2 regions of the Pseudoalteromonas sp. S3776 genome follow, and region 1 is predicted to be linked to the other one. Evidence: riboswitches for the same ligand, from Rfam matches in the RefSeq annotation. Region 1 holds a riboswitch; the other holds the start of a gene.
The links. A riboswitch is a leader RNA that binds a small molecule or an ion and turns the genes downstream of it on or off. The one in region 1 is predicted to bind lysine.
Positions count from the first base shown of each region.

Region 2: another riboswitch for lysine. It lies ahead of lysC (lysine-sensitive aspartokinase 3); the one in region 1 lies ahead of dapA (4-hydroxy-tetrahydrodipicolinate synthase).

Region 1 covers NZ_PNCU01000021.1:69,300-85,287, reverse strand. Annotated here, with positions in the region: gene CWC16_RS10575 (succinylglutamate desuccinylase/aspartoacylase family protein) at 1-784, opposite strand, end outside; gene CWC16_RS10570 (PLP-dependent decarboxylase) at 790-1,995, opposite strand; gene CWC16_RS10565 (2,3,4,5-tetrahydropyridine-2,6-dicarboxylate N-succinyltransferase) at 1,995-2,735, opposite strand; gene dapA (4-hydroxy-tetrahydrodipicolinate synthase) at 2,751-3,635, opposite strand; lysine riboswitch at 3,764-3,960, opposite strand; gene CWC16_RS10555 (DNA-3-methyladenine glycosylase I) at 4,155-4,859, shown strand; gene CWC16_RS10550 (protein adenylyltransferase SelO) at 4,862-6,268, shown strand; gene CWC16_RS10545 (OmpA family protein) at 6,603-7,661, shown strand; gene acnB (bifunctional aconitate hydratase 2/2-methylisocitrate dehydratase) at 7,971-10,568, shown strand; gene CWC16_RS10535 (PKD domain-containing protein) at 10,803-14,981, shown strand; gene CWC16_RS10530 (2OG-Fe dioxygenase family protein) at 15,202-15,834, shown strand; gene CWC16_RS10525 (cysteine desulfurase-like protein) at 15,844-15,988, shown strand, end outside.
Region 2 covers NZ_PNCU01000017.1:109,119-125,106, reverse strand. Annotated here, with positions in the region: gene nhaD (sodium:proton antiporter NhaD) at 9-1,256, shown strand; lysine riboswitch at 1,355-1,527, shown strand; gene lysC (lysine-sensitive aspartokinase 3) at 1,602-2,999, shown strand; gene CWC16_RS08940 (4'-phosphopantetheinyl transferase family protein) at 3,018-3,761, opposite strand; gene CWC16_RS08935 (sodium-dependent transporter) at 3,900-5,222, shown strand; gene CWC16_RS08930 (2-hydroxyacid dehydrogenase) at 5,320-6,300, opposite strand; gene CWC16_RS08925 (glutathione peroxidase) at 6,603-7,154, opposite strand; gene CWC16_RS08920 (NAD(P)-dependent oxidoreductase) at 7,276-8,157, shown strand; gene sbcB (exodeoxyribonuclease I) at 8,687-10,132, opposite strand; gene CWC16_RS08910 (hypothetical protein) at 10,352-11,050, shown strand; partial or broken gene CWC16_RS08905 (alpha/beta fold hydrolase) at 11,209-11,666, shown strand; gene CWC16_RS08900 (hypothetical protein) at 11,855-12,262, shown strand; gene CWC16_RS08895 (cation:proton antiporter) at 12,411-13,667, shown strand; gene CWC16_RS08890 (hypothetical protein) at 13,937-14,344, shown strand; gene CWC16_RS08885 (YrhK family protein) at 14,680-14,949, shown strand; partial or broken gene CWC16_RS08880 (M23 family metallopeptidase) at 15,005-15,519, shown strand; gene CWC16_RS08875 (hypothetical protein) at 15,758-15,988, shown strand, end outside.

The DNA of each region.
Region 1 (15,988 bases):
CATCGTTGAGTGCTTCTTGTAAATCTATTTTTTCTTGGCTACCAAGTTCTACTGTAAAGGCTTCAACCTGTACATTGAAGTCCCTGCCTTGCGCACCAAGTGCATCACTTAGGTGCCACCATGGGCAAAAACTGGCTTCATCCATTGCACCATCAAAGTCGCTTGGAATAAGCAGCACATGTTCAATATTAAAGTAGCGGGCACTGTCGGTTGCATAGGTTGGACAGTACAGGTGCTTACTTGAAATAGGCCCCGTGTGTAAATCAAGGACTATGTCGGCTTGGTGCGCAAGTTTTTGTAGGTTAAGCGCAATGCGTTTACCGGTATTAAGTAAATAAGCTGGGCCGTTGAGTTTGGTGTCTATTTCATCAACCAAAGCCTGTTTAAAATGATTTTTTAAAGCTGCATCGTCGTAGTGGCTATGATCTTTGGCAAGCTGGGTCACTAAATCACTATTGTAGTGATACATGCGGTTCCAGTTAGTACCAGTAATCGGGTCGAATCGCCCAAGGGTAAACTCCCCTGATTTTTGATTACAACCAATAGGGTTAGCGTAAGGCACTAAGGTAATGTCGCCTTTTAAATTGAGTTGTTTTAATTGCTCTAACAGCTGAAAAATAACTGCGTTACCTTGTACTTCAGCGCCGTGCATATTTGCTTGAATATACACGCTTGGCCCGCTGCCATCACCTTTTAAGCGATACACAGGAATGGTGAGCGGTAAGCCGTTTGCCACTTCTCCAACTACTATGTTTTCTTGGCTGATGGGGGTTGTTATGCTCATATTTATTACCTTAAGTAGTGGCTGGCATCTTCAGCTTGGCGTACACACGTGAGCTCGCCATTTTGTAATACGTATTCTGCAGCTAGCTCATGGCATAAAAAATACGGCATGCTTTCGGTAAAACCATAGGCGCCACATTGGCTAAACACCAGCCAGTCTTGCTCGTTTAAATCGCTTGGTAGGGTGTGCTCGCCTAAACAATCAAGGGCCGTACACAACGGGCCATATAGGCTCATTGCCTGTTTTGGTGCAGTTGATTCGCGCAATAACGCCGCAGGAAAATCTTGGCTTGTAACTGCTGGGCGTAATAAGTGGTTAATACCACCGGTTAAAATAACTTGCTGTTGGCCGTAGTTTTGTTTGCACTCGACAACGGGGTTGACGTAGTGGCCGCATTCGCCTACAGCATAGCGGCCAAGCTCCATCCATAATTCATCTACACCTGCATCTTTTTTTATTTTTGCAAGCGCGGTGATTAATTCATCCCACTCAAGTGTTGCATCGTTTGGTGTATAAGGAATACCTAAACCGCCGCCTAAGTCTAAAATTTTCAGGTTTATATTTAAGTTATTAGCAAGGGCTGTAAGCGGTGCAATCATTTGCGACCACAGCTCGCTTAGCTTTTGCGTGCTAAGCATGTTGCCCCACTGAAAAATATGTAGGCCGTCAAAGCTAAGGGCTGAGTAATCGCCAGTATTTAGTGCTTGCCATTCATCGCAACCAAGCCCAAATGGAGTCAGGCTGTCGCCGCCTAGTGGGTTTTTTTCACTTTCTGGCCAGCGTAGTTGCACACGCAATAAAACTTGCAGCTGCGTATTTTGCAGCTGCGCTTGTTGATTTAACCAACGCACTTGGTTGAGGCTTTCGGCAACAAATATGTGCACACCGCGCTCAATAAAGTGTTTAATTTGTTTAGGGCTCTTTGCAGGCCCTGTGTTGAGCACGCGCTGCGAACTAATACCTTGTGCAAGGACTTGTTCAAGCTCACCTTTACTTGCTACGTCAAAGTTAAATCCGGCGTTGTCTAGGCATTGAATAACCTTAGAGAGCGGGTTCGCTTTTACTGCATACCAAAGCTTTACATCGGTTTGCGCAACTAAACGCGCAAGGTGTGCGTTTAGTTTATCTAAGTCGTAAACGAAAAAAGGGGTATCAAGTTGCTGTGTAAGCGTATTAACAGCGTTTTTGATTGGCGTGCTCAAAAAGCTCATTATCGTAAAACCTCTTCTAGCGATAATGATGCATCGCTTTGCTCGTCGCGGTATTTAACAATTAACGCACACGACATGCTGAGGCCTTGCTCACGAGCCCATTCGTTAGACGCTGGGCGAGAGCCTGGTATTACAATTGCGTATTCTGGAATTGGCTCGCCTTTTTCAAGCTGGCGCTCGTTTACGCAGTCGTATACTGGAATGGTTGCTGATAAGCGCACACCTGGTGCAAGTACCGCGCCTTTTTTGACCACTACGCCTTCTACTATCACGCAGCCTGCGCCAATAAACGCATCGTCTTCAACCACGACTGGGCTAGCACCGATTGGCTCTAACACACCACCAAGTTGAACAGCTGCACTTAAATGTACATTTTTACCCACTTGTGCACACGAGCCCACTAATGCGTGGCTATCAACCATAGTGCCTTCGTCGATGTATGCGCCAATGTTTACGTACGCTGGTGGCATAACAATAGTGCCTTTAGCGACGTATGCACCACGGCGAACACTGGTGCCACCTGGTACCATACGCACGCCGTCGTCAGTACTAAACTCTTGCGGTGCAAGGTTGTGTTTATCTACAAAACCACCTGCAAACTCAGTGTTAGTGCCATTTTTAAAGGCTTCTAAAATGCCTTGTTTTACTTCTACGTTAGCTTCCCATTGGCCGCTTTCGTTTTGTGATGCTGCGCGTACTGCGCCCGATTCTAAATTATTTAGTAGTTCTAACCAGCTCATTATAAAAACCTGTATTTAATGCCAAGATAAAATGGTGTCGTTTGCAGTGGTAATGCAATCGGTTTGCGTTAATTCAAGATGTGTTAAAGGTGGGCGCAGCAACGGGCTACTCAAGCGGCCTTGTTGGTGCATTAACACTTTAACGGGAATAGGGTTTGCTACAGCAAAAAGGCTATTAATAGCGCGAGTCCACTGAGCAAATAAATTGGGGTGTTGGCCACTTAAACTGCGTTTTACAAACTCGTGCGTTTGTTTTGGCCACGCGTTTGCCGCAACCGATACTAAGCCTTTTGCGCCAGCTTGGGCAAAGTAGGGCATAAGTGCATCGTCGCCACTGTATAGCGCTAAATTAGGCGCGGCTTGTCGGTATGCTTCAAATTGGGTGATGTTGCCACTGGCTTCTTTTAACGCCCACAATTTTGGGTGCGCTTTTAAGTTTTCAATGGTTTCGATAGGAATGCTTACACCGCTGCGCCCAGGTACGTTGTACAACATACACGGATGCGCGCTTTCGCTTAATAAGCTTTCGTACCAATGTGTTTGACCTACAGCACCTGGTTTAGCATAAAGCGGCGAGCCTAGTAAGTAACTGTGAATAGGTAACTGATTACAATAGCTAACCCATTCTTTTTGTTCGGCTAAATTGCTACCGCCCACGGCAACCATAAGCGGTACACTGGGCTTTAATTGGCACACGTGCTCAACAATGCCTTGCTGCTCTTTAAGCGTAAGGGCTAAGCCTTCACCTGTACTACCAAGCAGTAAAATACCGTTTTGTGCCGCTTCTTGTTCGCTAACAAGTGTTGTGAGCGTGTCGTAGTCAACATTACCTTGTTGATCAAACGGCGTAACAAGCGCTGTCCACAGTGCGTAATCGTCTAAATTAAAGTTGTGAATCATCTCTTACGAACCTATAAGGTGTTCGAGATATTAAGGAGGCTGTATGATGTGAGCCGCATTAACGTCGTTCGAACAGTATTCGAAGAGCGAATGGGCTTAAAATAATAGGGCGGACGGCCTTGTTATTTAAGACCAGAAGCTCTCCACCAAACTAATAAGCTGTTTTAAAACAGCTATTGGTGACAGTCGCTAGGATTCAACCTAGTCGCCCGAAGTAATTGCTTCGCAAAAGCGTTTACCTCTCGGCGGTATTCCCCTCACATATGCTCACTGGAGTTTGCGCTCCTAACATACGCTACCTGAATAACGCACCTCTTCTAGCCCTTTGTATTTTGTTTAACCGCAAAAGGTTTAACAAAATACAATTTAAATAGGGTAATTGCGGCGATTAAAACATTTTAGCCGTCTAGGTGTCAAGTTGCAGGATACAGATTAGTTCATCGAAAATGTGGGTGGTTACGTATTGGCTGCTTTTCTCGTAAACTAACCCTATGAGCAGTGATGAGGTATTTAATAAGTATGGAAAAATTTAGCGATATTTATAAGCGAGCTGTAGAGCGAAAAGGCTCTGAAAAAATGCTTAAGTTATTACTCGCAAAACCCTTATCTAAAAAAGCATTAAGCGCATTAAGTGACGACGATTGGCTTGAAGAATTTACCCGAAAAGTATTTCAAAGCGGGTTTTACTGGTCGGTAATAAACAGTAAATGGCCGGGTTTTAGAGAGGTTTTTTGGCAGTTTAGTGTTGATAAATTACTTATGATGCCGCCCGATATGCTTGAGCAAAAAGCAACGGATGAGCGCATTATTCGTAATTATAAAAAGGTAAAAACAATTCCTGAAAATGCCTACATGATCCACGAAATAGCTCAGCAACATGGCAGTTTTAGCAAGTTTGTAGCTAACTGGCCAAACGATGACATTATTGGTTTATGGGCATATTTAAAAAAACACGGCGCACGTTTGGGTGGAAATACTGGCCCGTATGCCTTAAGAGCGCTTGGTAAAGATACTTTTTTACTTTCGCGAGATGTAGAAAGCTACCTAAGAGCGCACAAAATTATCGATGGCGGCCTGCAAACTAAAAAATCCCTCACTGCCGCACAGGCGTTTTTTAACGAAATGCAAAAGCAAAGTGGTTTGAGCCTGCAAGAACTTAGCTTAATTGTGGCTTACAGCGTGGGCGACAATCGCGTAGGCATAAGCCAACAAACAGAGGATTAACCATGAAGCTAGTGCCAAGATACACAGACATAGCAGATAACTTCGCAATAGAGGACAGTCCATCAAGCGTTGCAGCCGCGCAATTGCTTTTATGGAATGAAGCGCTAGCACAGCAGTTTAATATAGATGTTGAGCCTGCGCTGCGCGCTAGTACGTTTGCTGGTAACGAGCCACAACCGGTAAGTGCTGTAGCGCTTGGCTATTCTGGGCACCAGTTTGGGCACTTTTCGCCGCGCTTGGGTGATGGGCGAGCGCACTTACTGGGTGCTATCAGCGATGATAAAAGTCAGCTGTGGGATATTCAGTTAAAAGGCTCAGGGGCCACTCCTTTTTCAAGAGGAGGCGATGGACGATGTGCACTAGGCCCCGCTATTCGTGAGTATATTATGAGCGAAGCTATGCATGGGTTAGGAATTAAAACTACGCGGTGTTTGGCTGTTGTTGGTACAGGCGAAGCTGTTTATCGTAATCCACCGCAGCCAGGCGCAATTGTGACTCGCTTAGCAAGTAGTCATATTCGCGTTGGCTCGTTTCAGTATTTAGCAACCCAAGGTGATGTAGAGGGATTAAAAAAACTAGCTGATCTAGCCATTGAACGCCATTACCCAAGTATTCAATCAACAGGCGCACAGCGTTATTTAGACTTTTTAGCAGCCGTTATAAATAGTCAGCTAACGCTGGTTATTAGCTGGATGCGAGTGGGGTTTATTCATGGCGTTATGAACACTGACAACACACTTGTAAGCGGCGAAACTATCGACTACGGCCCGTGCGCAATGATGAATACCTTTGATTTTGATACCGTGTTTAGCTCAATTGATAAGCAAGGTCGCTATGCCTATGGTAACCAGCCAAATATTGTAAGTTGGAACTGCGCGCGTTTAGCCGAGAGCCTAATACCGCTGATAGATGAAGATGACGAACAAGCTGTAAGTTTAATGACGCCGCTAATTAATCAGTTTTCTACGTTATTTAACGAGCAATATAATCAAATGTGGGCACAAAAATTAGGCTTAGCAGGTTATAACGAAGACGATGTGGAGCTTGTAAGTAAGTTATTATTGTTATTCCAAGAGCATAAGCTCGATTATACCAATACCTTTGATGCCCTTACCGAGTCACTAAATGGTGGCAAAGTGCCAGATGAATTAACGCAATGGGCCCAGTTATGGCAAAAAAGGAGTGATGCAAACAGCTACAACCTAATGAGAGCGGCTAACCCAAGGGTTATTCCACGTAATCACATCGTCGAAGAAATCCTTGCACAATATAATCAATACGGCGAGAGCGATCTGCTAAGCGACTTCTTAACGGTGATGAGTAAGCCCTACGATAAAACAGCTAATTTAGCCCGCTTTCAAGAGACAGGTAAAGATGACAAGGGCTATCAAACTTTTTGCGGTACTTAAGTATTGTAATTAATTGTAAGTTTTTGATTATAAATAGTCATTTTTAAATAATGCGGTGTACAATGATTGAGCAGTTAGGCGCTCAATGGTATTGTGCGCATTCACAAACAGTAACTATTTATAAATTACCCTAATTTATTAATTGCAGATTAGGTAAAAATTTTTACTTAACCTACAATTGGTGGTTGGAATGCCTGTAGATCGTTGAAAAAATTTATAAACTTTATTTTTCGTTAAGTATCGATTAACTAAAGCTCGGGTAGTGTGTACAAAACTGGTTGAGCTAGTATTGATTAGCTACAATTTTCTAAGTTGTTAAAATGGGAAGAAAACAATGAAATTAAAATCACTTACAATTGCAATTGCGTTAGCTGCAACTAGCGCGTCTACATTCGCTGCTGATAAAGAAGAAGGTTTCTATATTGGTGCATTTGGTGACTACTATGATGCGTCATGGGAAAACATGCGCGCTCAAGCTGGCCTTGACGTAAACGAGTCAACTGGTTGGGGTGTAGAAGCAGGTTACCGTTTCAGCGATTACTGGAGCGCACGCCTTGAGTATGCAGATATGGACTTTAACGCGTTCGATAAAGCTGCGGGCAATCGTAATAATATCGACGGCGAGCGTTACGGTATTGATGCACTTTACCACCTTGACGGCGGTCCTTTCTACGGTCTATTCGGTATTAAAGAAATGGACGTAGTAGATGACAACACATTCTTAAACGCAGGTGTTGGTTACCAACACTTTATTACTGATGGCTTTTTCGTAAACGCTGAAACTGCGGTATATCAAGGTCTTGATAAAGGTTACACAGATGTAGGCGCTAAAATTGGTATTAACTACTTATTTGGCCAAAATTCTATGCCTGCACAGCCGGTAGAACCAGCACCTACCACAGTGGTAGAGGTTCCTGTTGAACCTAAAGACAGCGATAACGATAACATCTTAGACAAAGATGATAAGTGTCCTAATACGCCAATGACAGACGCTGTTGATGGCGATGGCTGTACTTTATATGAAGACCGTGAAGTAACAACTAGCTTATTAGTTACTTTCCCGCATGATTCTGCACAAGTTGGTCAACGTTACTTTGACGACATTGCATCAGTATCTGAGTTTTTGAAAGAGCACGAAGATACAACTGTACTACTTGAAGGTCATGCGTCAGCGGTAGGTAATGCAAACTACAACAAGATGCTTTCTAAAAAGCGTGCTGATGATGTAGCACAAGAGCTAATTAAAGATGGTATTGCTGAAGATCGCATTACGACTGTTGGTCTAGGTGAAGAACGTCTTAAAAATACAGCTAACACGAAAGAAGCTCACGCTGAAAACCGTCGTGTAGAAGCACATGTAAAATCTATTGAACGTGTAAAAGTTAAGCGTTAATAGTTACTTACTTTATTTTAAAAACCCAGCTTAGTGCTGGGTTTTTTTTATGCCTTTAAAACAGCATATGCAATATTAATCAGATTAAACAAGAATGATTATTACTTAATAAACATTCACGAAAATAGAATTTGCGCTCACCACTATTCATAATATTTATAGTCGGTATAATCAGTTGCTTAGCTGGATGGATTTTCATCTATACATAAAAGCTTTATAATCCCGCGTTAGAATACTATAAGTATTGGGTTACTTTTTTTGCGCATGAGGCGCTACCGAATACTTTCACGTCACCAAGAGGGCAATATTGTGCTACAAGAATATCGTAAACACGTAGAAGAACGTGCCGCGTTAGGTATCGTACCAGCGCCATTAGATGCTCAGCAAACGGCTGATCTTATTGAACTAATTAAAAACCCACCAGCGGGCGAAGAAGAGTTCATCTTAGATTTACTCGTCAACCGTGTACCACCAGGTGTTGATGATGCAGCATACATCAAAGCAGGCTTTTTAGCGGCAGTTGCTAAAGGCGAAGCACAATCTCCATTAGTATCTAAAGAAAAAGCAGCAGAATTATTAGGTACAATGCTAGGTGGTTACAACATCGCCCCAATGATTGAGCTACTTGATGACGAAACACTTGCGCCTATCGCTGTAAAAGGTCTATCAAACACATTATTAATGTTTGATGCATTTTACGACGTAGAAGAAAAAGCAAAAGCAGGTAATGAGCACGCTAAAAAGATTATCCAATCTTGGGCAGATGCAGAGTGGTTTACTAACAAGCCAGCCGTTGCTGAAAAAATCTCTGTTACAGTATTTAAAGTAACGGGTGAAACAAATACAGATGATTTATCACCTGCACCAGATGCATGGTCACGTCCAGATATTCCGCTTCATGCTTTAGCTATGCTGAAAAATGAGCGCGACGGTATTAACCCTGAAAAACCAGGTGAAGTTGGTCCAATTTCACAGTTAGAAGAGTTAAAAGCGAAAGGCTTACCGCTTGCATACGTAGGTGACGTTGTAGGTACGGGCTCTTCTCGTAAATCGGCAACCAACTCTGTGCTTTGGTTTATGGGCGATGACATCCCATACGTACCTAATAAGCGCGTGGGTGGTGTATGTTTAGGTAACAAAATTGCGCCTATTTTCTTCAACACAATGGAAGATTCGGGTGCGTTACCAATTGAGTTAAATGTTGATGAGTTCAATATGGGTGATCAAATTGATATTTACCCATACGAAGGTGTAGTTAAGCGCCACGGTACTGATGACGTTATCTCTACTTTTGAACTTAAATCAGACGTTATTTTAGATGAAGTACGTGCCGGCGGCCGTATTCCTCTAATCATTGGTCGTGGTCTAACAGACAAAGCACGTACCTCTTTAGGTTTAGGTGCGACTGACGTATTTAAAGTACCAGCAGTAACAGAAGTGTCTGATAAAGGCTTTACACTAGCGCAAAAAATGGTTGGTAAAGCATGTAACGTAGCTGGTATTCGCCCAGGCCAATACTGTGAGCCAAAAATGACCACTGTAGGTTCGCAAGATACTACAGGTCCTATGACACGTGATGAGCTTAAAGACTTAGCATGTTTAGGTTTCTCTGCAGATTTAACAATGCAGTCATTCTGTCATACCTCTGCTTACCCTAAACCAATTGACGTAAACACTCACCATACGCTTCCTGATTTCATCATGAACCGTGGCGGTGTTTCACTTCGCCCTGGCGACGGTGTAATTCACTCTTGGTTAAACCGTATGTTATTACCAGATACTGTAGGTACCGGTGGTGACTCACATACACGTTTCCCATTAGGTATTTCGTTCCCAGCGGGTTCAGGTGCAGTAGCGTTCGCAGCAGCAACAGGTGTTATGCCACTTGATATGCCTGAGTCTATTTTGGTTCGCTTTAAAGGTGAAATGCAGCCAGGTATCACTTTACGTGACCTCGTACACGCAATCCCTTACTACGGTATTAAGCAAGGCTTATTAACAGTAGAGAAAAAAGGTAAAATCAACGAATTCTCTGGTCGCGTACTAGAAATTGAAGGTGTTGAGCACTTAACTGTTGAGCAAGCGTTTGAATTATCAGATGCATCAGCAGAGCGTTCAGCAGCAGGTTGTACTGTTAAGCTTTCTAAAGAGTCTATCAGCGAATACCTTGAGTCTAACATTGTTATGCTTAAGTGGATGATCTCTGAAGGTTACGGCGATGTACGTACAATCGAGCGTCGTATTACTGCAATGCAAGAATGGTTAGCAAACCCAGAACTTATGGAAGCTGACGCTGATGCAGAGTACAAGCACGTTGTAGAAATCGACCTAGCAGAAATTAAAGAGCCAATCCTTTGTGCTCCAAATGACCCAGATGATGCGCGTTTACTTTCTGATGTTACTGGCGAGAAAATCGATGAAGTATTCATCGGTTCTTGTATGACTAACATTGGTCACTTCCGTGCTGCGGGTAAATTACTAGATGGCTTTACTGGTCGTATCCCAACGCAACTTTGGGTAGCTCCACCAACGAAGATGGATAAAGACCAACTAACTGACGAAGGTTACTACGGTATCTTTGGTCGTGTTGGTGCGCGTATCGAAACGCCAGGGTGTTCACTGTGTATGGGTAACCAAGCACGTGTTGCTGATAAAGCAACGGTTGTTTCTACCTCAACACGTAATTTCCCTAACCGTCTAGGTACAGGCGCAAATGTATTCTTAGCATCAGCTGAGCTTGCTGCTGTTGCGGCAATCTTAGGTAAATTACCTACACCTGCTGAGTACCAAGAATACGCAGAGAAAATCAATGCAACGGCTGCAGATACATACCGTTACTTGAACTTCCACCGTATGCCTCAGTACACTAAAAAAGCAGACAACGTAATTATTCAGCAAGCTGTATAATTTAAATCTGTTTTAAAAAAACCCGCTTAGGCGGGTTTTTTATTGGTTAAAATAAATTTTAATACTTTCAGCAGTTAAGCCCAAAAAATCAATAGTTGGAATAATAATCAGCAAATAAAGTTGATAATTAACAAAAAATGAACAACTATAAATGGCAATAAAATTTGTTAATGATTAAGGGAGCAATCAACAAGTATTTTCTTGCTCCGCATTAAATAACTATCGGAGCACATAATGGAAAATAAAAGTAACTGCCGATTAAAACTAATAGCGAGTACTGTGAGTGCGTGCTTTTTAGTATCAGGCTGTAGTTTTGATAAAGATGAGGATAGCGACGAAATTGTAAACTTAGCTCCCTCTGTAGCAATTTCTGGGCAAGGAGAAATACAAGAAAAAACCAGTTTTTCACTTACTGCCAGCGCTTTAGACATTGACGGGCAAATAGTGAATTATTATTGGCAGCACGATTCCACTTTAAACCTCAGCGCACAAAACCCAAACTCAAATGAAATCACTTATCTTTCACCCGACATTACAGAAGATGTAACCGTTAATTTTACAGTGACTGTAGAGGATAATGATGGAGCAACAACAAGCGCTACTCATCAAGTATTAATTAAACGCAACTCAACGGCCGTTACGCTTAATGGCTTAATCACCGATAATACAATTAGTTATGCAAGTGTAGAAATAATAATAGGTGATGAAGTTTATTCAGCGACAGCAGATGAAAATGGTGTCTACACAATAGTATTAGATGTCGATGAAGCCCTAGAACAAACCCTAGTAAAAGTTAAAGCTAAAGGGCGGGATGATTTAAATCCTGGGGTTGAATTTATCTCTCAGCTTAGCTCTGTTAAAAAGTTAGCTACGCAGGCAGGTGATGATGGTATTTTAGACAGCGATGAAAACTTTGGCGTTAACACAACTAACGTGACAACAGCAGAGTATGCACTGATTGTAAGAGACGGTGATGAACCGACAAGTGAAGATGAGCTAGATAATGCACTTTTAAATGTTGATGCAGATGAAAAAGTACAGCTGGCGAGCCTGATTAAAATTATTGTAGATAACCCTAATTACGAGCTGCCTGAGGGCGTAGAGAGCACTCTAGATTTAGTAACTAATGAAGAGGCAGCAGAGCAGTTTGAAGAGGACGTTAATGAGCAAGATCCCGATTTAATAGAGCAAACAAAAACCGAAATTAAAGAAGATGAAGATTTAGTAACAGGCTCAAAAGAGCCGTTGGTTGGTGAATATATAATTAATTCTCCGCGTTATTATGCAAATCCCGCTAGCCACTTAACCTTAAACGAAAATGGCACTGGTCACTATCATGCAGTTACGGGTAGCTCAGTAACGTGGGAAGAGGTAAGTGGTAAAATTGAAGTTAATTTACAGTCTCCTGTACTTATTAATAAATACTCCCAAGTCGAAGACGATGTTGAAACTGTTTATGATGAGCATTTAAATTCATTCTCGTTGCAAGTACTCGGCGAAAACGATATTTTTAAAACAATAGATATTAAAAGTGATATTACAGTCTACGAAAACAGCATTGAAGCGCGTAACAAACAAGAAATACAAACCACCAACCTTATTCTTAAAAGTAAAACCTTAAGTTTGACCGTCGAAGATATTGTCGGTGAGTGGGAAATGGAGCGAACAGAAAGCCGTAATTTCATTAGCCACCTAGAGACTATTGCTTTTTACGAGGATGGTACAGGCGTTGTTTTAAGTGATAATTCGGCCCCGTTTGAGTGGGAGCTGACTAATAATAAATTACAAGTGACCTATGATGAAGACGGTAGCGTTGGAACAACAAATTTTTGGTTTACTAAAGATCTAAAAGCAGGCTATCAGCTAGTTTCATTAGATACTACATCAGCCGACCCAGCTGATAGCCAATATGGCTTAATGATAAAAAGAGAAGCGGTGTCTTTATCGAATGACGATTTAGTTGGGCGTTGGCAAGGCTTTGTTGGTACGGCACAACTTTATGATATGAACGTGTTTGCCGATGGCACAATAATGTTAGGGCTCGGCACAACGTCTTACCAAGGGGTTCTTGAGGATGGAAAACTAACTAGGCGCCGCTATGAATATAATGGCTATACTGTGAGCAGTTGTGAAGGGTTCGATGAAACCTGTTACTTAAGCGGCGAAGTAACCCATGACATCATTGCAGTAGAAGACAGTCAATATTACTTACTAAGAGAGTTCAAATGGTTTTCTCCTGACGGGGATATGTATGATATCCAAAAAGGTTTACTTATTTATCAGTACAGTAAAGAACTAAGCTATTCTGAGTTTACGCCCTACTTATTACAAAGCAATTTTAATCTTTATAAAAGTACTGGCGAGCAAGTAATAGAAGATCGAATCAGGGTAAATTACGATGACGGCTCATTTACGATAACAATCGATGGTATCGAGTATGAAGCGCAGTTAAATGAAGGTGTCATTGAATATCAAAAAAATTCGCAAACATGGCTTTTTGAAATTGTTAGTGGTGATGGTGAAACATACACTATTTGTAATTACCAACAAGGTAGTAGCTGTACACAGAACGATAAAACAGTCTATCAATCTAAAAACCCACGAGTGACTTTAACAGCTGTATCTAATGATTTTGGTCAACTACAGCCAGCAGTGCAAGAGGTGCCTTTTGCTCAGCTGGTCGGTTTTAATATAGTGCCTAATGAGGGCTATGAAGTTGACTCAATAGAGGGATGCGAAGGTTATATTGAGGGAGAATATTATATTGCCTTTAGTGGACACAGTGACTGCGAAATTAATGCGACCTTTGTAGAAAAGCCAGAAACAATATCAGGGCAATTTTTAATTAATAACTCTGACTACTTTACCTCTACCTCTTTCAAATTAGAGCTTAACGAAAATGAAGAGGGCGCTTTTACTGGCAATAATCAGGTTGCGATCACTTGGTATAAATATTTTGACGAAATTAGAGTTTATTTTTCTGATGAGTATGTATTAAATGAAAGTGTTGCGTATGAAGTTGAAAATGGCACTCAAGTAGAAGTTAGACGTAAAGATGTAATAACCAGTATTGTACTAAAGGAACGTTTCGATTTAGGTAACAGCTGGTACGAAATGACGCAGAGTATAAGTAAGTTTCGTAACGAGGAGCTTGTTGAAGAGTGGCACAGTGATAGTCATGTTAAGTTATTTGATTCAGTAGTGCCTCAAATTGATTTAACCTCAAGCGATTTGGTTGGTAGTTGGTCGTTAGATATCCCATCTGAAAGTACCGTTAAGGAATTACTGCTAAATGATGATGGAACAGGTAGCGTAGTCGATACTATAGATGAAGCGCAAACAGAAAGCTTTTCTTGGCAGAAAACAGCAGTAGGACTTAAAATTACGACTTCTGATAGCGTTGAAGATATCTATATTACTAAGGATATAGACCTTGGCTATCAAGTAATTATGCAAAGCCAGTATGAAGATGAAAAGCAAATAAATGTTGCCATAATGGTAAGGCAAGAAGAGCAAGAAATTACCCCGAGTAACTTTACTGGGCGTCATTTATTTAAAGAAGGCCATGACTTAGAGACCATTTGGGATGAGCTACAAATATATGAAGATGGCCAAGTGTTCTTCACCTTTTTTACAAGCTCCATTCAAGGTGAGTTTAAAGAAGGAAACTTTAGTCGAAGCAGAAAGTATGACCAACTAACAGGAACATACGGCTCCGATTGTGATTTGACTTTAGAGACGTGTTTGATTGACTTCACAATGGATTATAGGCTTATTAATCGCAATGATGACTACCAAGTGGTTGAGCGTGTATCTAGAGCTTTTGATACAAATACGGGAGAAGAAAATTTTTCTTATGCGTCACTTTACTTTGAGAACTATATTGAAAATACAAGGGCTGATAAGTTTTATGAGCATGAAATCCCTTTTGAAATTTACGAGCACAGTGGTGAGAACTTCGTAAAGTGGGGAGTTTACTATGTGGATGGGTACGAGCTTTGGAAAAACGATATTAAAGTTACATCACTTGAATTACTCGAAGGTAAGTTTACCTACGAGCAAGACGGTCAAAGCAAGGTGATTGAATTTATTTCAAATGATCGTGATGAGATAGTGCTTTGTGAGTATTTACAAGGTACAGCATGTCAAAGTCAAGAAGAGGTGACCTTTACGATTTTTGAGCCAAGGTATGATGTTACAGTTTATTCAGATGGTAATGGTGTAGTAAATAACGGCGTTGAAAACTACACAAGCTTTCATGGCGATACGTTAACTTTTAATATTTCTGCAAATGCAGGCTATAAATTAGAGTCTATAAGCGGGTGTGATGGCGTTTTAGAAGACAATACATACACGATTCATTATTTGGCGCAAAGCTGCGATATTAATATCGCATTTGAACTAATGGAGTGAATACGCTCTATAGTTTCGGGCTAAAATTAGAGCGGTGATTAAATTTAATAAATTGGCTACGCAGTGTAGCCAATTTTTTTGAATTAAATTTTCAATAAACTAGAGTTTTAGATCTTAAAATTTAACTTTTAATCTTTTACATCCCAATTTATGCTCAGAAAATCCTCCACACATGCATTAAAATCTCTTTTAATATTCTCATTATTTTAAGCGAGATTTTATGACTGCATTAAACAACCAGAATTTACTGCAACTACGTTTTATTAACCAAGCAAATATTGATTTGGTTAAGCCTTCTTTTGATAACCTACCTGCGAATCCATATGCAGATGGTGAATTTCGTAAGCGTCGTTACTCGGTAATTAAATTTCAAAATGGTGAGCTAAAACTACAAGCTGCCAAAGCGTTTGTTCAAGACGATTCTATCAATACCTTTCAGGGTAATGTTGAGCGTACTTATGAAAACTTAGAGCAAAGCTTACTTGAGTCAGAAGGTATGAAAAGCATTGTAAGTGAGTTTTGTGAGCTTACCGGCATTGATGAAGGCCGTGATATTGAAATACATCAATTTAGAATGCTTGCTATTGATAGCGATACGCCAGCGGCACCTGAAGGTGTGCACCAAGATGGCTTTGACCATGTTTGTGTGTGTGGTGTTTCTCACGAAAACTTAGAAGGCGGTGAGCTGTTAGTATACGAACACAAGCAAGCCGAACCGTGTTTTAAAATGGAAATTAAAGACGGCATGTTTGCACTAATAAACGACCGTCAAGTTTGGCACAATGCAACGCCAATGAACAAAGTAGATGCAAGCAAGCCAGGGTACCTGGATTGTTTTGTACTTACCTCTTAAGGAGTGCTCATGAACATAGCGCAATTACGTGAGCAGTTTCCTGCATTAATACAAACTGTTGATGGTAAATCGCCAATATTTTTAGATGGTCCAGGTGGCTCTCAAGTACCACAGTCTGTTCTAAATGCAATGACTGCTTATTTAGGGCATTACA
Region 2 (15,988 bases), on a different contig from region 1:
TAACTACCATGGTCCCCTCGATAATTTTAACCCTAATAGCGATTGCCTTCTTACTGATCGTTATAGAAGATATAATTCACGTAAATAAAGCTAAAACAACGCTATTTTTTGGCACGCTTTGTTGGATTATACTTTTTGTTAACCCTCTTCATGGGCAAAGCCCCACCGAAATTCAGCACCTTTTAAACGAAAACATACTAGAAATAGCCTCACTGTGGCTATTTTTAATGGCCGCCATGACTTTTGTTGCGTATTTAAATTCTAAAGGGTTTATAGAAAACATAGTGCATCGGGTAATGCCTAAAAGCATTAGCGAGCGACAACTTATGTTTTTAGTGGGCGGGTTTGCTTTTTTGTTTTCGTCTATTTCTGACAACGTAACCGCTACCCTTATATCACTTGCTGTGGTTATGTCGTTACAGCTTGAAGCTAAAAAGCTGATTAAATACGCCACACTTATTGTGTTTGGGGTTAACTCTGGCGGTGTATCGTTAATAACCGGTGATGTAACCACCTTAATGATATTTTTAGATGGCAAAGTGTCTATTGCCAACTTATTACTGCTTATAGCGCCTGCGTTTATAAGTGTGATGTTACTAGCGCTTTTGCTCTCTATTGGTATGAAAGGGAAAATAGAGTTCCAAGGCTCGCAAAAAAAACGCATAGAAAAAACCGACATTACTATTGCCATTATATTTTTATCAACCGTGGTAAGTACGTTAACGCTTAGCGTAATTTATAGCGTACCGCCGCTACTTACATTTTTATTTGGTTTGTCGGTTATGTTTTTAGTGGCGCAATTTTTAATGCGTAAAAAAGATATAAACAAAGACATAATAGACTTTGTGCGCGACATAGAATACGACACGCTACTGTTTTTCGTTGGGGTTTTATTATTGGTAGGGGCATTAAAAGAGATTGGCATTTTAAGTAAATTTACCGATTTATACGCAATAATGTCACCTGAGTACGCTAACTACTTAATGGGCATATTATCTGCAGGGGTTGATAATGTACCGCTTACCGCAGCCTTATTAAAAGCAGATATAGTAATGAGCCAACAGCATTGGTTGTCGTTTACCTATGCAACAGGGGTAGGTGGGTCAATGCTAATAATTGGTTCAGCAGCGGGTATAATTGCAATGAGCAAACTTAAAGCACTTACTTTTACTAGTTATTTTAAATTATCACTGCAATTATTAATTTGTTATACCGTAGGTTATACAGGCGCATATTTTATGGGTAGCTTTGTTTAATTTTACTATAAATGCTTGACACCTAGACGTCTAAACGATAACTTTCAAAGCCCCGCTAATTAGCGGGGCTTTGTTTTATTTAGCCAATGGTTAATAAAGCATTCAGAAGAGGTGCGATACTTAGGTATTTAATGGTAGGTGACGAACGCCCATAACCATTAAAGAGGGAAGTACTCGCCGAGGAAAACAAAGTTACGTCGACAATGTTTTTCGGTTTATGGGGCTGAATCCCCAAAACTGTCACCAACTTAGGTGGAGAGCTTCTGGCAGCGGACACATCAAATATATTCCTTTGCCAAGTTCTTCTTGTTTTTCAGCGGTCTGGATACCGCGAAAGGAGACGAAATGACTACCCAATCAGCGCCACGAACAGTGCCACAAACAGTATCAGGCGCAAAATCAGATTACATCGTTGCCAAATTTGGCGGAACCAGTGTTGCAAACTTTGAAGCGATGAATCGTTGCAGCGAAATTATTGTTGCAGATAAAAGCGTACGTATTGTTGTTGTGAGCGCCAGTGCTGGCGTAACTAACCACTTAGTTGCATTGTGCAAACCCGACCTTAGTAAAGAACAACGCCAAGAGCACATTGATGGCGTATTGGCTATTCAGCAGGCTATTTTAGATGAGTTGTCGCTTGATGCCGATTTAGCCGTAGGCTTTAACGAAACATTAAAAGCATTCCAAACACTAGCCCTTGAAACACTTACTACAGATCAACAGCATGATGAATTACTTAGCTTTGGTGAGCGCTTGTCGTCTTACTTATTTGCGCAAGTGCTGCGTTTAAAGGGCTTAAATGCTGACCGTTTTGATGTACGAAAAGTACTTAAAACCGACAGCCAGTTTGGTAAAGCAACACCTGATGTTAAAGCCACAGCGCAAGCGGCTAAAGAAGTATTAATTCCGCTTTTAGATGAGCAGGTAATTGTGACTCAAGGCTTTGTTGGTAGCGACGAGTTTGGCCAAACAACCACGCTTGGCCGTGGTGGCTCAGATTACAGCGCAGCATTACTTGCAGAGGCAATTAACGCTAAAAGCGTACATATTTGGACCGACGTAGTGGGTATATTTAGCACCGACCCTCGTTTGTGTGCAAAAGCAACACCAATTGCCCGTTTAAGCTTTGACGAAGCCGCAGAAATGGCTACATTTGGCGCAAAAGTGTTGCACCCAGCCACTATTTTACCAGCCAGCCGTAGCCACATTAATGTATTTGTCGGCTCAAGCCGTGAGCCAGAGCGCGGTGGGACGTGGATTGAGCGCGAAAAATCTCACCAGCCGGGTATTCGCGCGGTAACGCAGCGTAAAAACCAAATATTACTCACACTTAAAAGCCCAGAAATGCTATTAGCAAGTGGCTTTTTGGCCCGTGTATTTACCATTTTAAGTGAATTTAATATATCGGTCGATTTAGTGACTACCTCAGAAATAAGCGTAGCCATTACCCTTGATAACGCGCCCAATGCCTCGCGCCCTGAGCTTGAGCAAGCGTGTTTAGATAAGCTTGCTGAATTTTGCCATGTATCGGTTGAAAATAACTTAACGTTAGTGGCGCTTATAGGCTCTGAAATACAGCTTCGTCAACACGAAATGAATTTAATGAATGTTCTAAAAGAGTTTAATATTCGTTTAATTTGCCACGGTGCAAGTAAGCACAACCTTTGCTTTTTAGTAGAGCAGGGCGAATCTGATACTGTAGTACAAGCAATACATAGCCGCTTATTAGAAAGCGCTGCCTAAGCTTATAAAGCCAAGTTATTAAGTATCTAAGTTATTAAGCACATAGCACCGCCAGTCGGTGCTTTTTTTATGTGCCACGCTTACGTCAAATAGCGCATTGGCACACGCTATATTGTTGCTCGTTGCTACAAGGTTTTGCTGTGAGAACTCACTAAATACATTTGGGCTAAGCAATTGCGCTATAGGGCGGTTAGTTGCTTTAGCGAGCGCCTCTTTTAAAGTCCAAATTCTAAAGAATGTGTACGCTTGGTCCACAATAGCAGTAGGTGCGGTAATTAAGTCAATTTCAGCTTTATTGTAAAAATGTTTAGCGAGCTTTTCGAATGGGCGTTTTAAGCTTATTTTTTCAATATCAAACCCAAACTCTGTATTAGTAACATTAAGAGCTACACCCACTAAGCCATGTGAGTGCGAAATACACGTATTAATAACGCTGCGGTTTACATGGAGCTGAAGTTTTGAGCATTTTTCATTAAAGTGGGTGCTCATTTTATTAAGCGGTACGTGCGCGTATTGGGGCTGAGTATGCTTTGTAAGCTGCTTTAGCAATATACGCGATGCTAAATATTCTTGCTTTGCTTGCATGCGTTTACGGCGATTTATAACGCTTAGTTCAAATGGGCTTAGGTACTGGGTTAAATCGAGGTGTTCTACTTTAAGTGTGTTGGCATTAAACACTAAAATAGTATTGTTGCTACGGGGTAAATCGCTATAAAAAGAGGGAGCAATACTTAGGGTGTTTTTAAAAAAATGGTTAGTCATACACGCTTAAATTAAGAGAGTGCTGTAATAATGAGCGGTTAACAGCGCTTATTTATGCCAGCAGCAATTTTATTACTCAGTTGGCATTAAATATGGTTTAATTCACAATAATCAAAGAATAACAGAATTTGTAGATGTATGGCACAAGTGCGTGATGGATTTCAAAGCCGTTTTGGTTTTGTTTTAGCCGCTGCAGGCGCAGCAGTGGGTTTAGGTAATATATGGGGTTTTCCTACGCAAGCGGCCAACCATGGTGGCGGTGCATTTTTATTGGTTTACTTTGTTGTTATATTTTTACTTGCGCTACCTGCACTTTATACCGAGCTTTATTTAGGGCACCAAGCACAAGCAAACCCAGTAAAAGCATTAGGGAATGCGTGGCAAAATACCAACAAAAAAGTTGGGGCTGCGGCGGGGTATATAGGCCTTGCGGGCGCTGTGGTTATGCTTAGCTTTTATTCTATTGTAGCTGGGTGGATGCTTTCATACGCTATTGAACCCATAACGTCATTTTTAGGCTTTGATGGCGCAAGCGAGTTTTTACATAGCGACTCGGTACTGCGCAATTTTATATTTACCCCGCTTATGCTTATTTTAACAGCCAGTATTATTTTAAAAGGGGTTAAGTCGGGTATTGAAACCTGGTCGCGCCGCTTAATGCCATTACTGCTAGTTTTATTGGTTGGCTTAATTGTTTATATAGCTAGCCTAGATGGCGCAAGCGAAGGCTTTGCCGCGTATTTAATACCTGATTTTAACCAAGTGCTCGACCCTAATTTAATTATTGCAGCAATGGGGCAGGCGTTCTTTTCGCTCTCGTTAGGTGTAGGGTGCATGATGATTTACGGCTCTTACTTACAGCCAAATGCAAACCTGCCAAAACTAACCGCAAGCGTTGCACTACTCGATACAAGCGTGGCATTTTTAGCCGGTTTACTCATTGTGCCTGCCATTTATGTAGCGCAGCATAACGGCGTTGAAGTGTTTAACGGCGGTAAATTAATTGGCGAAGGGCAGCTTATTTTTGCCATTCTCCCAGAACTATTTAGCACGATGGGCGAAATTGGTTTATTAGTCGGCTTATTGTTTTTTGTACTTATGTCGATTGCCTCGGTTACATCTACTATATCAACTACTGAGATCCCGGTTGCCTTTTTAGTCGAAAATCATCAAGTTGATCGCACCAAAGCCACGTGGGCTGTAAGTTTAGTTGTGCTTGTATGTGCAAGCGCAATAATACTAAACTTTGAATGGTTATTTGGTTTGGTAATTATGTTGTTTACCCAATACCAATTACCGCTAATGGGGTTATTTTACTTTATTACGGTAGGTTGGATGTGGCAGCGTGGGAATAAATTACACGAGGCAACAACAGGGGTTCACTATTGGTTTGCTCAGTACATTCGTTTTGTGTGCCCAATATTAATGACCCTAGTATTTGCTAACGTTGCGTTTGGGTGATTATGGCTCAGCCATAGAGCTAGCATTAAAAATAAATTAATAAAGCGAAGTGAACTTATAAACTCACTTCGCTTTTTTGTTTCTATATTTAAATAACTTATAAAACCTCATTAGTTAGGGGCTTACCTTGGCTTATTTCCAGCGCATTTTGTATGGTTGTATTGGCAATCTCGGTAAGTGCTTCTTGGGTAAAAAAGCCCTGATGACCTGTTACTAATACATTTTTAAAACTGACTAAGCGCGAGAATATATCGTCCTGATTTATTTCGTCACTGTGGTTTTTAAAAAATAGCTCAGATTCTTGCTCGTACACGTCGAGCCCTAAATACCCCAGCTTTTTAGTTTTAAGTGCGTTAATACACGCTTTACTATTAAGCAGCGCGCCACGCGAGGTATTAATAAGCATAACGCCGGGTTTCATTTTATTAAACGCGTCATCGTTTATTAAGTGGTGTGTGTGCTCGTTCAATGGGCAGTGCAGTGAAATTATATCGCTTTGCGTAAGCAGCGAATCTAAATCGGTAATGGTGTAATTGCCAGGTGTTGCATAAGGATCGCACACTAAAATATGCGCGCCAAAGCCATTTAATATTTTACAAAGTGCAAGGCCAATTTTACCACAGCCTATAATTCCAACTGTTTTGCCATGTAAGTTAAAACCTAATAAACCGTTTAAATCAAAGTTGTCTTCGCGTACGCGGTTATAGGCTTTATGTGTTTTACGGCTAAGGGTAAGCATAAGTGCCACACAGTGCTCAGCTACGGCTTCTGGGCTGTATGCGGGTACTCGTAATACCTTAATGTTGTGTGCTTTAGCGACAACTAAATCAACATTATTAAACCCCGCACAGCGAAGTAAAATAGTGCTCACACCAAGCTCTGCCAATTGCTCTATTACGACGGCATTAACCGTGTCGTTTACAAATACACACACCGCATCAAACCCTTTAGCAAGCAGTGCTGTTTGCTCGTTAAGCGCTTGCTCAAAGTAACAAACCTCTATTTGAGGGTGTTTACTAATACTGCGCTCAAAAAATGGCTGCTCGTATTTTTGCGTACTAAAAAAAGCAATGTTCATGTTATTTACTCCAAAGCCTAGCTGTTATAGCAATCCGCATAATCAGGAGATCTATTTTGAGGATGGAAGAACGTGTTGATAGCAAGGCAAAAAATTCGCTATTTAGTTGTTCTCGGCAATTGCTCCTGCATTGCTCTACCTTCTGCATTCATGTAGTCGTAAATGAGAGTTTTTTAACGCAGATAGCAACACGTTTAGCCCCAAAAATAATTAAGTATTATTGTGCATTGGTATTATACATAACCTTAAACTAGTTTAATAAAGCATGCTTGAGTAACCACCGGTTTATTGATTTAGAATAATTAAGCACCTTTTAATGCATTAAAGTTGGGTATTATTTTAGCGTTATTTAAATTATTAGCGCTCACCGCGCTAGGTAAGTTTGCCTCAATGACCTGTTTAAGTGTTTCGGGCTTGGTGCGTGGAGCGTAACGTGCAACCAGCTGCCCATCACAATTAATTAAAAATTTAGTAAAGTTCCACTTTACGGCGCGGTTTTGTGAAATACCACGTGTGTGCGCTTTTAAATAATTAAAAAGCGGGTGCGCTTCAGGTCCGTTGACCATCACTTTTCCAAACACCTCAAACGAGACATTAAATTGCGCTTGGTAAAAGTCTTTAATGGCTAAATTATCAAGCGGTTCATTTTGACCAAATTGATTGCACGGAAACGCCAATATTGTAAATCCGCTTTTTTTGTATTCTTGATAAAGTTTTTCAAGAGCACTTAACTGCATAGAAAAGTTACACTTACTGGCTGTATTTACAATAAGTATGGTTTTACCTTTTAATTGGCTAAGGGAGAAACTTTCACTGTTATAAAGTGGTGCGTTAAATTGATAAATGCTATCCATAGGTTACCTACTTAATTTCCAGTTTGTGGAAATTTTATAAAGACTTTCATTCGCTTTTTCACCATCCGATTGACATAATCGGAGCCTAGTTTCTAAGTTATCAGGAAAATAAGGCACTTTTATGTCAATCAATGTTGCATTTATAGGTTTAGGGGTAATGGGTTACCCTATGGCAGGGCATTTAGCAAAATCTGGTTTTAATGTGTGTGTGTATAACCGTACTACAGCTAAGGCTCAAACGTGGACAGAACAATACACAGGTTGCTTTGCGCCCACTCCACGTGAAGCGGTAAGTGAAGCCGATATAGTGTTTATGTGTGTTGGGAACGATAACGATTTACGCTCTGTAGTATATGGCGACGACGGTGTTTTAGCCGGCATGTTACCACACACGGTATTAGTTGATCATACAACAACCTCAGCTGAAGTAGCGCGTGAAGTAGCAGCAAAAGCAGCCTTGAAAAATATCGATTTTATAGACGCACCCGTATCAGGCGGGCAAGCTGGTGCTGAAAACGGCGTGCTTACAGTTATGGCAGGCGGAAACGAAGCTGTTTTTACTAAAGTGCAACCCGTAATGGCATCCTATAGCCGTTTTAGCCAGTTATTAGGCGATGTGGGCGCAGGGCAGTTATGTAAAATGGTTAATCAAATTTGTATTGCCGGCGTAGTGCAAGGCCTATCAGAAGGCCTACATTTTGCCAAGCAAGCAGGCCTTGATGGTGAAAAAGTAATTGAAACCATTTCAAAAGGGGCTGCGGGGTCGTGGCAAATGGAAAACCGCTACAAAACAATGTGGGCAGGAGAGTACGAGTTTGGTTTTGCGGTAGATTGGATGCGTAAAGATTTAGGTATCGCGCTTGATGAAGCTAAAAACAACGGTGCGACGTTACCGATGACCGCAACGGTTGATCAGTACTACGCTGATGTACAAGCACTTGGTGGCGGCCGATACGATACATCAAGCTTACTTGCACGAATAGAAGCGCTGCATAAAAAATAACGTCTACATTGAGTCTATCAATGTAAACGCGAAGCTTGCTTGCGTGATAAGCAAAGCCCGTAAAGTGATTAATTCACAAAGAGGGTAAGAGGCGCTGCGCTTTTAGAGGAAGAGATTTATTAAAAACGATTAGTGGCTTATGTATTCTCATCTACTCCTCATTTGTTTTTCTTTGTGAGTAGTGTGTTATTTAAGCATTTAAAAGCTGCGCTTTTCACGTGAGCAAGCTCTTCTTCTACCGCTAAGGGTAGATATGGGTTTTACTTGTAGACGCCAAGCTTGCTTGCATGACGGGCAAAGCCCGTAAAATGATTAATTCACAAAGAGGGTAAGAGGCGCTGCGCTTTTTGAGAAAGAAATTAATTAAAAACGATTAATGGCTTATGTATTCTCATTTGCTCCTCATTTGTTTCTCTTTGTGCAAGGATTTTTAGGCTTTGCTTATAGTAATGAAGTTATATAAAACAAAAAAACGCGATACTTTATTGCTAAAGCATCGCGTTTTAAAAGTGCTCTACACAAATTTAAATTACATGCTTTGTGCGTAATTATATAAAGCCTTTAAAATGGTCAGGTTCTTTTCGCTGTCGTCGTGTTCATGGGCCAAGTTCTCAAGGGTGATCATAAAATCTTGTGCACTGATAGAAGGTTGATCTTCCCCGTGCATTAGCTTGTTTTGACAATACTGACGCCATTGGTCAAGTTCTTGTTGGTTTAGTGTTTCTGGCCAGTTTCGTGCGCGGTATCTAAACAGTAATGTATTGAACTTTTTATCTTCAAAATCTAAATTTAAGCCAGCGAGTTCCTCTGGTTTAGCATCACGTATAATCGCAAATTTAGCTTTGTCGGCATGGCTGGTAAAGCCATCGTAAAGTAGGTAATCAACGTTAGTGGTGGCACTGTAATCGCCTTTTTCGTTAAATACTTCAGTTACCTTATCGCGAAGCTCGGTATTGGCTTTTAAAATAGCTAAATTCGCGAGGCACTGCTCACGGTCAATTCCCAAACGGGCTGCGTTTTCAGGCAATAATGTTTTAGCAGGCGCTAAAATAGGGCACTTGTTTAAATGCACTAGTTTTAAACCAACAGGTAAATCACCCTCGGCTAAATCAATACGTTTTGTATATAAACGGGTGCGTAACTCTTCTACATTTAAATCAATGAGTACTTGCGGGCTTTGGGTTAAATCAAAACAAATAACCGCGTTTTTATTTACCGGGTGAAAGCTCATAGGCGCCACCCATGTGGTACAGCCCTGCGTTGCAGGAATGCGCGATGAAGTATGTACCAGCGGCGTCATGTTAAATACATCAACTAACTCACTTAGCGCTTTTTTATTACGCAGCCCAAAAAAGAAGTTATAAAGCTTTGGTTGTTTTTCTTTTATTAGTTTAGCCAGTGCAATAGTGGCGGTTACATCGCTTAGCGCATCGTGCGCAGCAGCGTGTTCAATACCATTTGCTACCGTTAAATGCTCAAGCTTAAAGCTTGGGCTACCGTCTTCTTTTAGTGGCCATTCAATACCCTCAGGGCGAAGTGCGTAACATGCACGTACTAAATCAATAATATCCCAGCGGCTATTATTGTTTTTATATTCACGCTCGTACGGGTCGTAAAAGTTGCGATAAAAGCTATAACGGCTAACTTCGTCGTCAAAGCGAATACTGTTATAACCAGCCACACAGGTGTTTGGCACACTAAATTCGGCATGAATTTTTGCTATAAATTCAGCTTCAACCAAGCCTTTTTTCATCGCCACTTGTGGCGTAATGCCCGTAATTAAACACGCCTCAGGGTGGGGCAAGTAATCCGCTTGCGGCTTACAATATTCAATAAGCGGCTCGCCAATTATATTTAAATCAAGATCGGTACGAATACCCGCAAACTGGCTCGGCTTATCCTTTTGAGGGCTCGCCCCCCATGTCTCATAATCGTGCCAGTAGATTGTTGCTTGATTTTGCTCTTGATATGCCATGCTAAAAACCCTGAGTAGTTAACTTAAATGCGTCTAAATACGCGCCAAGTTACTAAATTTATGAATTATTTAGATTATGGCATATGGACGAGGGAGTTTATAGGTTTGGGTGAGAAATGAAGTTACGTATATTTCTAGTCGAAAGTAATTTTTACAATTCTAATTTGAGGTAAGATATGAAATAAGAAAAATCAGAGAGATTTTTAAGGCAGGTTGTAAGTGAAATCCAGTTTACACAGATATTTGTTTTTACTTTGGGGGAGTGTATATTTATTAGCATTAAGCCTTGGTTGTATTTCCATTTATATAAACTCTAACTCTGTAACCGATGTTTGGTCTGCTTGGGGGAGTTGGGTTGGTGGGGTATCTGCGTTTTTCGCTTTTTTTATCGTTGGTTATGAATATCTTATTTATACAAGGAATAGAGGTATTGATGAGCAAGTACACTTAAAAATCAAAGTATGTGGAGAGCTGTTACTCTTTTATGATGGTATATATAAGTTATTGCTTCTTCAACTTAATATCACAATTTTAAAATATTCATGTGAAAGTAATGGTTCAGAATCCCAAAAAATAAATAATATTTCAGCTATAGAACAGAGGGATAAAATGATATCTCTTAATGATTCGTTTCATCATACTTATGCAAAGCTGATAATGAAATCTCCACACCTAAAATCTTATTTAATATCAGAATATCAAGACTTAAAAAATGAGTTGGAATTAGCTAATATCAACGCATTTTTCTTAGTTGAACTTACTCGTTCAACAAAAGATTTTTCACTGGACGATTGGAAATATGTTTATGCTAATAAGTATTCAAAAATGCTTACAGAGGAAAGGGTTGATATAAAAGATATTGAATTTATGACGAAAGTTTTAGTATCAAAAATTGAGGCTTTCAGAGATAAATTATGAGCTTAACTAATAACAGCTAATCTCAATAGTATTGACACAGTTTATAAGCTTAAAAAATGGTGTTTAAACCGGGTCAACATTGCATTTTTGGGTATAGAGCACAGTGGAAGCTGTATGATCAAATATTTATCTAAAGTAATAGCGAAGTTTAGTTAAATGGTGCTTATATTGCCCGTGTATTTGCTGCAATTTACCCTAGTCATATTAAAGCATTGATGTTAATTGAGCCTGTATCAGAGCATGATGTAGATATTATGCGCGCGATTGATTTACCATGCGCTGAAAAAGAAATTGCAGCAATAAAGATTGATGACATGAAAATGGCATGTAGAATCAGTATTTAGATTTTTGGACAAAACGTCCGCTACCTGATTACCCTCAAATTGCCGATATACCGGTGACAGTCATCGCCTCAGTTAAAAAGTATAAAAATCCATCTGTATTATTTTTTACTGACAAAGCGCGTGAAATGTGGGGCGACTTACATTTTAAGTGGGTTAATGCATTTCCTCAAGGTGAAATAATAATAACAAATAAGAGCTATCACTACCCGCAAAATGATGAGCCAGAAATGGTTGTAGCCCAAGTAGTTAAGTTACTAGAACGCACTAAATAAGTTTAAGTATCGTTGGTTGTTTTTATGAATATCAATTACCGTTAATTAGTAGTTTGGCATTAGACTAAAGTCTATAAGTTAATTTTCTTCACTTATTGGTTTTGTTTTAATCGTTTGTCGTTTTTATTGTAATTCTCTAAAGTTCAGTTGTCGGCAACAAGCACGACTAACTCAACAGGAATATAATCATGAAAAGCTCACTTATCAAAACCATCGCTCTTGGCTCTTTATTAACTTGCTCAGCTGCTGTAATGGCTGATACAAGTGACTACAAATTAATGGTTATCGAACAAGCCACTGCACCACAGCCACTTGAGCAGTCATTTAACAGCTGTGCTCTTAATGTTAAATCTAAGAATTACGCTGAGGCTGAAGCAATTTGTACAAAAGCAATTGCACTATTAAAAGATGCAGATGGCCCTAAATTTAAAGTACGCCAACTTACGTCATTCGCGTTAAGTAACCGAGGGGTTGCGCGCTTAAAATCTAATAATGACACAGCAGCTATTGCTGATTTGTACGAGGCAGCGCAAATGTCTAACAGTACAATGGTATCGCACAATTTAACACTTGCTAAAGAAGAGCTTGCACTATAAAAAAGTGCTAAACATGCTTTAATTAAGCCAGTGTATAAAAAGCCCATGTTAAGTTGGTACTTAACATGGGCTTTTTACGTTACGGGGCTTAAAAGGGCAATGTAAAAAGTGAACACTAGTTGGTTTATACATATAAGAGAGCAAGACTATGGATGTCACGAGTACGTTGAGTATATTTGAAATCAGCGCGATTTTTTTAACAATAACCGCATTACTTGCTTATATTAATAACCGGTTTATTGGCTTGCCAACCACCATTGGAGTGATGGTTATCTCGCTTTTGGTATCTATTGCTGCGATATTTTTGGGCTTTTTAGGGTTTGATAAACTTATTGATTACGAAGTAAGCCTACTTGATCAACTCAATTTTACTCACGTTTTGCTCGATGGCATGCTCTCCATGCTGCTTTTTTCAGGGGCGCTGCACGTAAATGTAAGTGACTTAAGGCGTTATAAATTACCCATAGGTATTTTAGCGTGTGCCGGTACGCTAATTTCGACAGTTATTATTGCTGCTGCGTTATACCTTGTGGTGCCTTTATTAGGGTTTAACCTATCGTTTATATGGTGTTTATTATTTGGTGCGTTGATTTCGCCAACTGATCCCATCGCAGTAATGGGAATTTTACGCTCTGCGGGCGCCCCTAAAAGTATTGAAACTGTTATAGCGGGGGAGTCGTTATTTAATGATGGTATAGGCGTGGTCGTGTTTGCGCTTTTATTAGGCATTTTAACCAGTGGTGAAATACCTACTACTTATTCTGTTGCTCATACGCTCGCTGTTGAGGCGGGAGGCGGTATTGCATTTGGTTTAGTATTAGGGGGTGCTTTAAATTATTTATTAAAGGCGATAGATAGCTACCAAGAAGAAGTATTACTTACGCTAGCGGGTGTTATAGGCGGTTATGCATTGGCGAGCCACTGGCACTTATCGGGGCCACTTGCAATGGTTATGGTGGGGTTAATGGTGGGTAATCACGGCCGTAATTTAGCAATGAGTGATAAAACCCGTCACTATGTTGATTTGTTTTGGGAACTTATTGATGAAATTTTAAATGCCATTTTATTTGTGCTAATTGGCCTTGAGGTGGTGATGATTATGTACTCCGCGAATCTGTTGGTGGCGGGCGTTTTAACTATTTTTATTGCGCTAGGCGCACGCTTAATTGTGGTTGGCTTAACAACAAGTGTTTTTAATAAACAGCTTGAACTGCCCTGCGGTGCATGGAAAGTGTTAACCTGGGGTGGTTTACGTGGCGGGATCTCAGTGGCGCTTGTATTGCAGTTACCTGATGGAGCGCAGCGTAATATATTACTTGCTTTAACATATGCAGTAGTGGTTTTTTCAATTTTAGTGCAAGGCTTAAGCGTAGGAAAAGTCGCAACAAGCATAAAAGCTAAATAATTTCAACGCTTTATTTTTGTACAGTTTAGTGGCGTGTGTGCATAGCCACTGCATACCACTTGTTTTAAAACTTTTTTCAAAACAAGCAGTAACTACACTAGTTTACATGCTGTTAAACATTTAAGTTTGTACGTATATTAGACTAAAGTCTATAGGTTAAATTTCTTCACTTATTGAGTTTGTTTTTCTCGTTTGTCGGCGCTGAGCTATTACTCTAAAGTTCAGTTGTCGGCAACAAGCGCGACTAACTTAATTAGGAAATACAAACCATGAAACGTACACTTTTAAAAACCATCGCTCTTGGCTCATTACTAACTTGCTCAGCAGCTGTAATGGCTGATTCAAGTGACTACAAACTAATGGTTATTAAAACCGAAACTGCTCCGCAGCCTCTTGAACAGTCATTCAATAGCTGTGCGCTTAATGTTAAATCAAAAAACTACGCTCAAGCTGAAGAAATTTGTACTAAAGCCATTGCACTGTTAAAAGATGCACAAGGCCCTAAATTTAAGGTACGCCAGCTTACATCGTATGCGTTAAGTAATCGTGGTGTTGCACGCTTAAAAGCACATAACGATACCGCAGCATTAGCTGATTTATATGAAGCAGTACAAATCTCTGAAAACACATTAGTGTCTCATAACTTAACTCGTGCTAAAGAAGAGCTTGCCTTATAAAGCAATTTAATTAGCGAGAGTCACAAAAAAGCCCCTACCTATTTATATTAGGTAGGGGCTTTTTTGTGCGTGTTATTACGCCCTTAAATGGCCTTACAAATTTGGGGCTTATTATGAGTAAGAAAGATTCTACGCGGTTCAATCAAACACAACGAGATTGTTAGATCGGCTTTATTTTTAAATTATTAGTACTAAGTGCGAAAAAATTTATAAAAAAGCTGACTGATATAAATCAACGTTTTGATTAAGTGTATTTTGCTATTGTATTATTCTGATAAGCTTAGCTTGTAAAAGCAGGTTAGTTTAATTTCAATATTAAAGAGTGAGTAGTATTTATGGGCTCTAGCAAAAATCAGCTTAATTTAGACTTAGGACAAGAGCATATTACTATACAACGCCGTTATGAAGCATTGGGCGCAGTTAACGATTTTTTAATTGCGGTGTGGTTTTTAATTGGTAGTTTTTTCTTTTTAAATGAGTCATTAATTGAAAGCGGTACCTGGCTTTTTATAGCGGGCAGTGCGCAATTAATTATAAAGCCTGTATTAAAATTAATGAGTTTAGTTCACGTTAAAAAAGTGTTTCATTCTAATAATACTCACTAGGCGTTAAGGTATTGTCATTAATAATTTAATGACTATTTGCAACAAAGGGAATGCAATGAGAGTCTTAAAGTGGACTTTGGGGGCAGTTTTAATTTTATTAATAGCGGGTTTACTCATTCCTGAGAAGCTAGTAATTCCTGTGCAAGGCGCTACAAGTAAGGATTGGAATCACAATACATTTTGGTATGCGCCATGGGGGCGCTCAGGTGTGCATAAAGGCATTGATATTTTTGGCGCTAAAAACACGCCTGTGGTTGCTGCAACAAGCGGTATTGTTATTTTTTCAGGCGAAATAAACCAAGGTGGCAAAGTGGTTGCGGTACTTGGTGCAAAATGGCGTGTGCACTATTTTGCACATTTAAATGACTACCATGTAAGTGCAGGGGATGTAGTTAGCATAAACAGTCAAATTGGCTTACTGGGTGATACCGGTAATGCTGCAGGAAAGCAACCTCATGTGCATTATTCTATACTATCGCTTGTGCCTATACCGTGGCTTTATACAACACAAAGCCAAGGGTGGAGAAAAATGTTTTTTTAAACCCGCATAAAAAATTGACTGCTCACTAACCCAGTTTTACTTATAGCTGGGCCTTTACCAAATTAACTGCCAGCGTAGTTAAATCACTTGTTTTGCTGTATTTTTTGAGAGTGAAAGAAACGCTATTTACAGTAGGTATTAGACTAAAGTCTATAAGTTAGATTTTCTCACTTATTAGGTTTGTTTTTATCGTTTGTCGCTGTAACCAAAATTATCTAAAGTTAAGTTGTCGCCAACAAGTACGACTAACCAAACAGGAAGATAATCATGAAACGTACACTTTTAAAAACCATCGCTCTTGGCTCATTTTTAACTTGCTCAGCTGCTGCAATGGCTGATCAAAGTGACTACAAATTAATGGTTATTGAAGATTCTGTAACCGCAGCGCCGGAGTTTGAACAGCCATTTAATAGCTGTGCACTTAATGTAGAGTCTAAAAACTACACAGAAGCGGAAGCCATTTGTACACAAGCAATTGCCTTATTAAAAGAAAGCCGT